2 regions of the Flavobacterium psychrotrophum genome follow, and region 2 is predicted to be linked to the other one. Evidence: riboswitches for the same ligand, from Rfam matches in the RefSeq annotation. Region 2 holds a riboswitch; the other holds the start of a gene.
The links. Region 2 has a riboswitch for S-adenosylmethionine ahead of DYH63_RS00425 (homocysteine S-methyltransferase family protein). Riboswitches for the same ligand answer to the same signal wherever they lie in the genome.

Region 1 (3,426 bases), 370 kb from region 2:
GATACCACAGCCTTGCCTTTTCTCAACGCAGCAGAAACTATTTCAAACGCCGCATCGGCATCATCTATAAGTTCTACAACTACATTAATCTCGGCATCGTTAAGAATGTCATTTTTATCGTAGGTAAAGTGTTCAGCGCCTATTTCTCGGGGCTTATCCTTATCCTTTACACAAATGTTTTTGATGTTGGCTTTAAGGCCGGGTGTTTTTTGCAGTACCTCATACAGGCCATGCCCTACAACCCCAAAACCAAAAAGGCCTATATTTAATTGTTTCCTTGCCATTGTGTGGTGTTATGCAGTTACAGATTTACTATCGGCAGTAACATTAACGGCTACGGCAAAAGCTTGTTTAAGGTCGTCTATAAGATCATCTGCGTCTTCAAGTCCTACACTAAGGCGTATAAGGCTATCGGTAACACCGGCCTGGTAACGCTTTTCTGCCGGAATAGATTTATGGGTCATTTCACACGGTAAACACAGCAGACTCTTAACGCCGCCAAGGCTTTCTGCAAGTTTGAACAGTTTAGTACTGCTTACAATTTTAGAGGCAAGTTCTTTATCGTCGATAACAAGGTCAAACGTTACTACACCACCAAAGAATTTCAATTGCTTTTTAGCAATGTCATGGTTGTGGTGTGTAGGCAGGCCAGGGTAATATACATTTTTAACCAGTTTTTCTTCAAGCAGGTATTCAGCAACTTTTTGTGCATTTTCGGCATGTGCTTTAATACGCAGGCTAAGGGTTTCTATACCACGGATAACAAGCCAGCTGTCGAATGGTCCAAGGATGGCACCAGAAGCGTTTTGTACAAATTTAATTTTATCGCCCAGTTCCTGAGTAGCGGTAACTACAAGGCCGGCAATAAGGTCGCTGTGGCCAGACAGGTATTTGGTAGCACTGTGTACCACGATGTCTGCACCCAGATTGATAGGTTTTTGCGCTATTGGCGATGCAAAGGTGTTGTCTACGCAAAGCAGTATGTTATTAGCTTTTGCAATTTTAGCAATAGCCTCTATGTCAGAAATTTTAAGGGTAGGGTTAGTAGGTGACTCGATCCAGATAAGCTTGGTTTTGTCAGTAACGGCATCGGCTACGTTTTGGGCATTAGTAGTATCTACATACTTAATGCTGATGCCAAATTTTTGATACACATGGGTAAACAGCCTGAAGGCACCACCATAAATATCGTCAACGGCTATAACTTCGTCTCCTGCGCTAAGCAGTTTTATAACCGCGTCTATAGCTGCAAGGCCACTGGCAAAGGCATAACCATTAGTACCGTTCTCTAATTGGGCAATGGTATCTTCAAGTACTTTACGGGTAGGGTTGTTGCTGCGTGCATAGTCAAAGCCTTTGTGTACGCCCGGTGCATCTTGTACAAAAGTTGATGTTTGGTAAATAGGCACCGAAATGCTTCCGGTTAATGGATCGATAGGCAGGTTGTTCAGGATTGCAGTTTGTTCTTTCATTTTGTTTCCGAATTAATTTTTGTTAAACATTTCGTTTCTCAAAAACTATTCAAAGCCAGGTATCGAAAAGGCCTAAAATAAAAAAAGCCTTCCCGACAAGTCAGAAAGGCATATAATATCTTGGTAGAATTATAAACTGTTTCTTACTTATCTATCCCTGCACAGGCAGGGTTGAATGTGGCACCTTATCATGCAAAAGCATGGCAGGTTGCCAAGACGTCATCGGGTCAATTCCCTCGGTCTTTCTGGATAAGAATAATGTTTGAAGAACTTGCAGCAAAGGTAAGGGACAACATTTTAATTTTCCAAATAAATTTTTATTTATTTTTCAATCAGCTGTAAATCAATTATTTTTGTTTTGTTGCTAAAACGGTTTCGGTAAAAGTTTCTAATCATTGGGAGTGTTATGGCACCAAGAACAATAGCTCCGGTAGCGGCGGCAACGAGCAAGAAAATAGCCTGCGAGGTAAGCAGCTGGCTTTGTACCGCCATCTGTTTTGCTATAGTGGCGCGTGCCATGTTTGTGGCATCCTGCAAGGCATAGCCTTTGCTTAAAAATTGCTGTATGGCGGTATCGTTAGCCTCATTATATACGCTGTCGTATGGCGTTAAGTGCGCTAAAAACTGCTCTTTGTAATGCTGGTTAAAAAACAGTTGCAGTGTATAAAACCCGGCGAATGAGTGCAGCGTAGAAAAAAAGCGTACGTTGCCTGCCACTAATGTTCCTGAAATACCTGTATTTACGGGTACTTTAGAGAGTATAAAGGTAGCTATGGGCATAAACAGTATACCACAGGCCACACCGTGCAGAAATATGGGTAGCGCAAGGTCTTCAAACGACATATCGGTCGATATGATACGGTACATCCAGTAGTTAAAAGCACACATGCTGCCAAAGCCACCGATAAGGAAAAAATGCAGGGTGTGCCTTCTGCGCATTACCAGCTGTGATGCCGCATACATGGCAATACCCATGCCTGTAATATTACAGGCTGCAAGGGCTACATACTGGTAATTTGGCCATTGCGATACATTGCTGATGTGGTTGTAAATTAGAGAAATAGTGTCTTTAAAGCCGTAAAACAATGCCAGCAGAAAAAGCCCGGCAACAAACTTTGGCGACCTGAATATACTAAAGTGAACAATAGGCCTTTTGGTCTTAACCTCCCGGTAAATAAACAGGTAAAGTAATGCCAGTATGAGCATAAAGCAGTACGTAATTTCCCTGCTTTCAAACCAGTATTTCCTGGGGCCATATACCATAAAATAAGCTACAGACAGCATTAAGGACGCCATGATGATATAGGCTTTCCAGTCGATTTGATACAGGGGCTGCTGCCTGTGCAGGCGTTCTTTAGTAAACACAAAAAAGGCTATTATTATAGAGAGTACCTGGAAAAGGATTACAATGTAATAGATCATCCGCCAGTCGGTATTGTCAATAATCCATGCAGATGGAGCACCTGCCGCTACACTACTGGCTAATAATGTACCATAGTAAACAGAATAGCCCACAGCCTGTTTTTTCTCGTTATGCAGGCGGGTAAATATCAGTGTAAGCATTGCTCCTGCAATCATGCTTATGGTAACGCCCTGAAAGAAACGCAGTACTATGAAATAGTTTACATCGGTAACTTTCATGATGATGAGGTTTAGTACTATGCCCATCATCAGTACGCATATCAGGTATTTCCGTGTATTAAAATAGTTGAGCAGTTTTATTTGTAATGGTAAAAAGGCAAGTAGCGAAACATAGGTTACCTGGATAGAAAACGTAATGTCTTCGGGCTGTGCGCCAAAATATGATACCACATAATTTTGCGTAAGCGAAAAGAGCGAGAATTGTAGTATAGAAACCAACAGGATAATGAAAATAGCCGCACGGGTTCCCCACGTCCAGTTGTGTATCCATTCCCTGAAATAGATGTTCTTGTCCATTTTAGCTTTTCTTTAC
Region 2 (3,426 bases):
ACAACCCGATCATTATGAAAGCACCATCTATCAACGTACTGGGCTACACAGGCCAAAACAGCCAGTTTGTAGTAAAAACATCAAACGCCGATTTGCGCATTAACCAGAGCACACAATATGTACCGCAAACACCTAACCCGTATGAATATATACTGGCAGGTTTTGCAGGCTGTATTAACGCACTGGGGCAAATTGTGGCTGTAGAGCTGGGTATTGCCTTAAAGTCGTTACAGATAGAAATTACGGGCAACCTTACCGGCTCCCAAAAAGAACGCCCCGGCTTTGATAGTATCGAGATTACCCTGAAACCGGCGGCTGCGGCACCGCTTGCCACACTTCAAAAATGGATGAAAGAAGTGCAGTTTCGCAGCCCGGTTTATGAAAATTTAGTAAATAACACACCCGTAAGCCTTAGCCTCTATGAGGATGCTGCGGTAGTATAAATTTAATATTGCTGACCTGTCATTCTGAACGGCGCGATAGCAGAGTGAAGAATCTCATTTTTTTTGAGATTCCTCCTACCGTCGGACATGAGCATCGGGGACTGGCAAAGAAATAAGAAAATTGCTATGCAGCACTTGCTATATTGTAGCTATAAATAAATTCAAACCTACAAGGTTTTAAAACCTTGCAGGTTGAAAACATAAGTTTGTTTTAAGTTGTTTTTTGTTTGTTTAAGAGCTGCCTTTGATTCGGCACCAAAGGCAGTTTCTTTATTAATTTCTAAAAGTAAAGACCATTATGGCACATAAAATAAATATCGTATTGTTTGGCATAGGTAATGCCGGCAGTGCCCTCATAAATAAAGTAACCAAAGACCGGGATAACCTGGTGCAAAACATTCCGGATATCCGTTTTCCGGTAATAACAAATAGTAATGTAGCCTTTTTTGAAAAAGACGAAGATGGCTATGCATGGGAAGCCAATTTTATACGCTTTGCCATTCCTTTTAAAATAGACGATGTGGTAGAGTATGTACTGGAGCACGACCTGCATAACCTTATAGCGGTAGATGCCACACCCAGTGCAGCCCTTGCAGCAGAATATCCGGACTTGGTTCGTACAGGCTTTAGCATCGTATCTATAAACGAGAGCCTGCAATATCTGCCCGAAAATTTTGAAAAAGGCATTAACTTTTTAACTGCCACACGTGGGTTGGGCTATAAGTTTATCAACAGCGTACCGGGAGATGCAACCGCCGCCGGAGATGCCTTATATAAAGGTGTACTGGAAGTAGCAGGAAAAATTAAAGAGGCAACTGTATAGTTGCCTCTTTAATTTTTAAATAGCTGTACTCTACTCTATACGGCTCAATCTATAGTATTGCTACGCCTTATCTGCAATTGAAAACACGAAAATCCTGGCTTTAGTAGGCAAATAATCAATTCCGCCTAACAGTTCAGCAGCATTTTCATTAGGCACAACGTTCAGCACTTTATCTTCGGGCAGGTTTATAACTGCTTTGGCTATATTTTTTGCGCTGTCCACCCCATTAAGGTTATTATTAAACGCTACTTTATCGCTCTTTGGTCCGTTTGAATGCCATGATATCTTTCGCAATATAGTATTCACATTCTTTTTACGCGCTATATGGAGGTGCTGCTTACTATTATCAGAACCTGGTTTTTCTAATCTTTTCCAGTAGTCCATCACACCGCTGTCAGTCCATACGCCTTCATCTCCATTTTCTGTTTCAGCTGTATTACGTACTATTATAATATGAAAGTGGTTTCTTTCATCCGCCTGAGATGCGTTAAGGTGCGATTTAAATGTTTTCATTTCTTATATAAGTTAAAGAACGAATAATCAGTATTCGTACCGTTGCGAATTTACGCTAATATTAATGGATAATCAAGAGGGGTGATTTTGGCAAAGGTAGATGCACTATAAAATAAGCAAATATTTGTACCTAAACTATTATTTGCATTCTACAAATCTATATCTTACTTTTGCACTGTTCTTTAACACAATTGTTATGTTATCACGAAAGGCAGAGGGATTAGACCCAATGAAGCCTTAGCAACCCTTTACTATAAAGAAGGTGCTACATTCTACTTCGCTTAGGCGCAGATAGATAACACAAAAGGAATTTTCTCCTTCTCCCCCTACTGATGACATGATTTTAAGAAACAAATTTCAGGTACCGATTGGCAACCTGAAACTTTAAACTTGAAACAAATTTTATGTCAGTATACAAAGCTATCAATGAAAGGATACTCGTGCTCGACGGAGCCATGGGTACCATGCTGCAGCGCTATAATTTTACCGAAGACGACTTTAGGGGTAGCCGCTTTAAGGACTTCCCTCACCCGCTTAAGGGCAATAATGACCTTTTAACGCTTACACAACCCGAGGCAATAAAAGACGTACACCGACAGTACTTTGCCGCCGGTGCCGATATTGTAGAAACCAATACCTTTAGCGGTACTACTATAGGCATGGCCGATTACCACATGGAAGATTTGGTTTATGAACTTAATTATGAGTCGGCGCGCCTGGCACGCGAGGTGGCCGATGAATTTACAACAGCCAACCCGGAGAGGCCGCGTTTTGTAGCTGGTTCTATAGGCCCCACTAACCGTACTGCCAGCATGAGTCCCGATGTAAACGATCCCGGTTATCGTGCCGTAACGTTTGATGATTTGCTTATTGCGTATAAAGAACAGGTAAAAGCGCTTATTGCCGGCGGTTCAGACATACTTTTGGTTGAAACCATTTTTGATACGCTTAATGCCAAGGCTGCCCTTTTCGCCATCGAAGAAGTTAAAGATGAACTGGGTATTGACATCCCAATCATGGTAAGCGGAACCATTACCGATGCTTCCGGGCGCACATTAAGTGGGCAAACCGTAGAGGCATTCCTTATATCCATATCGCACATTCCGCTATTAAGCGTAGGCTTTAACTGTGCCCTGGGTGCAGACCAGCTAAAGCCCTACCTAAAAAGGCTGGCACATAACACGCAGTTTAGCGTTTCGGCACACCCTAATGCGGGCTTACCAAACGCCTTTGGTCAGTACGACCAGACTCCCGAAGAAATGCAGGTATTAATCAAGGAATACCTTGACGACAACCTTATCAATATAATAGGCGGCTGCTGCGGCACTACGCCTGAACACATAAAATTAATTGCTGCCGTTGCCTCGCAATATCAGCCCCGAAAAACTGAGGTAACCGCATAATGGCAGAACAGAGATATCTTAAATTATCAGGCTTAGAGCCATTGATCGTAACACCCGAAAGCAACTTCATTAATGTGGGGGAGCGGACGAATGTTACTGGGTCAAGAAAGTTTTTAAGACTTATAAAAGAAGAAAAATACGAGGAGGCTCTTGATATTGCCCGTGCTCAGGTAGATGGTGGCGCGCAGATTATCGACGTAAATATGGATGAGGGAATGCTTGATGGCGTGTATGCCATGACCAA

Region 1: it holds a riboswitch for S-adenosylmethionine, as region 2 does, so the genes downstream of both, DYH63_RS01945 (trans-sulfuration enzyme family protein) here and DYH63_RS00425 (homocysteine S-methyltransferase family protein) in region 2, are expected to answer to the same signal.

Annotation. Positions count from the first base shown of each region.
Region 1 is NZ_CP031557.1:466,944-470,369, forward strand. Features, by position in the region: gene DYH63_RS01940 (homoserine dehydrogenase) at 1-284, opposite strand, end outside; gene DYH63_RS01945 (trans-sulfuration enzyme family protein) at 294-1,472, opposite strand; SAM riboswitch class I at 1,617-1,728, opposite strand; gene DYH63_RS01950 (MFS transporter) at 1,794-3,410, opposite strand; gene DYH63_RS01955 (HlyD family secretion protein) at 3,412-3,426, opposite strand, start outside.
Region 2 is NZ_CP031557.1:93,705-97,130, reverse strand. Features, by position in the region: gene DYH63_RS00440 (OsmC family protein) at 15-443, shown strand; gene DYH63_RS00435 (hypothetical protein) at 742-1,266, shown strand; gene DYH63_RS00430 (DUF6367 family protein) at 1,327-1,779, opposite strand; SAM riboswitch class I at 1,976-2,081, shown strand; gene DYH63_RS00425 (homocysteine S-methyltransferase family protein) at 2,184-3,182, shown strand; gene metH (methionine synthase) at 3,182-3,426, shown strand, end outside.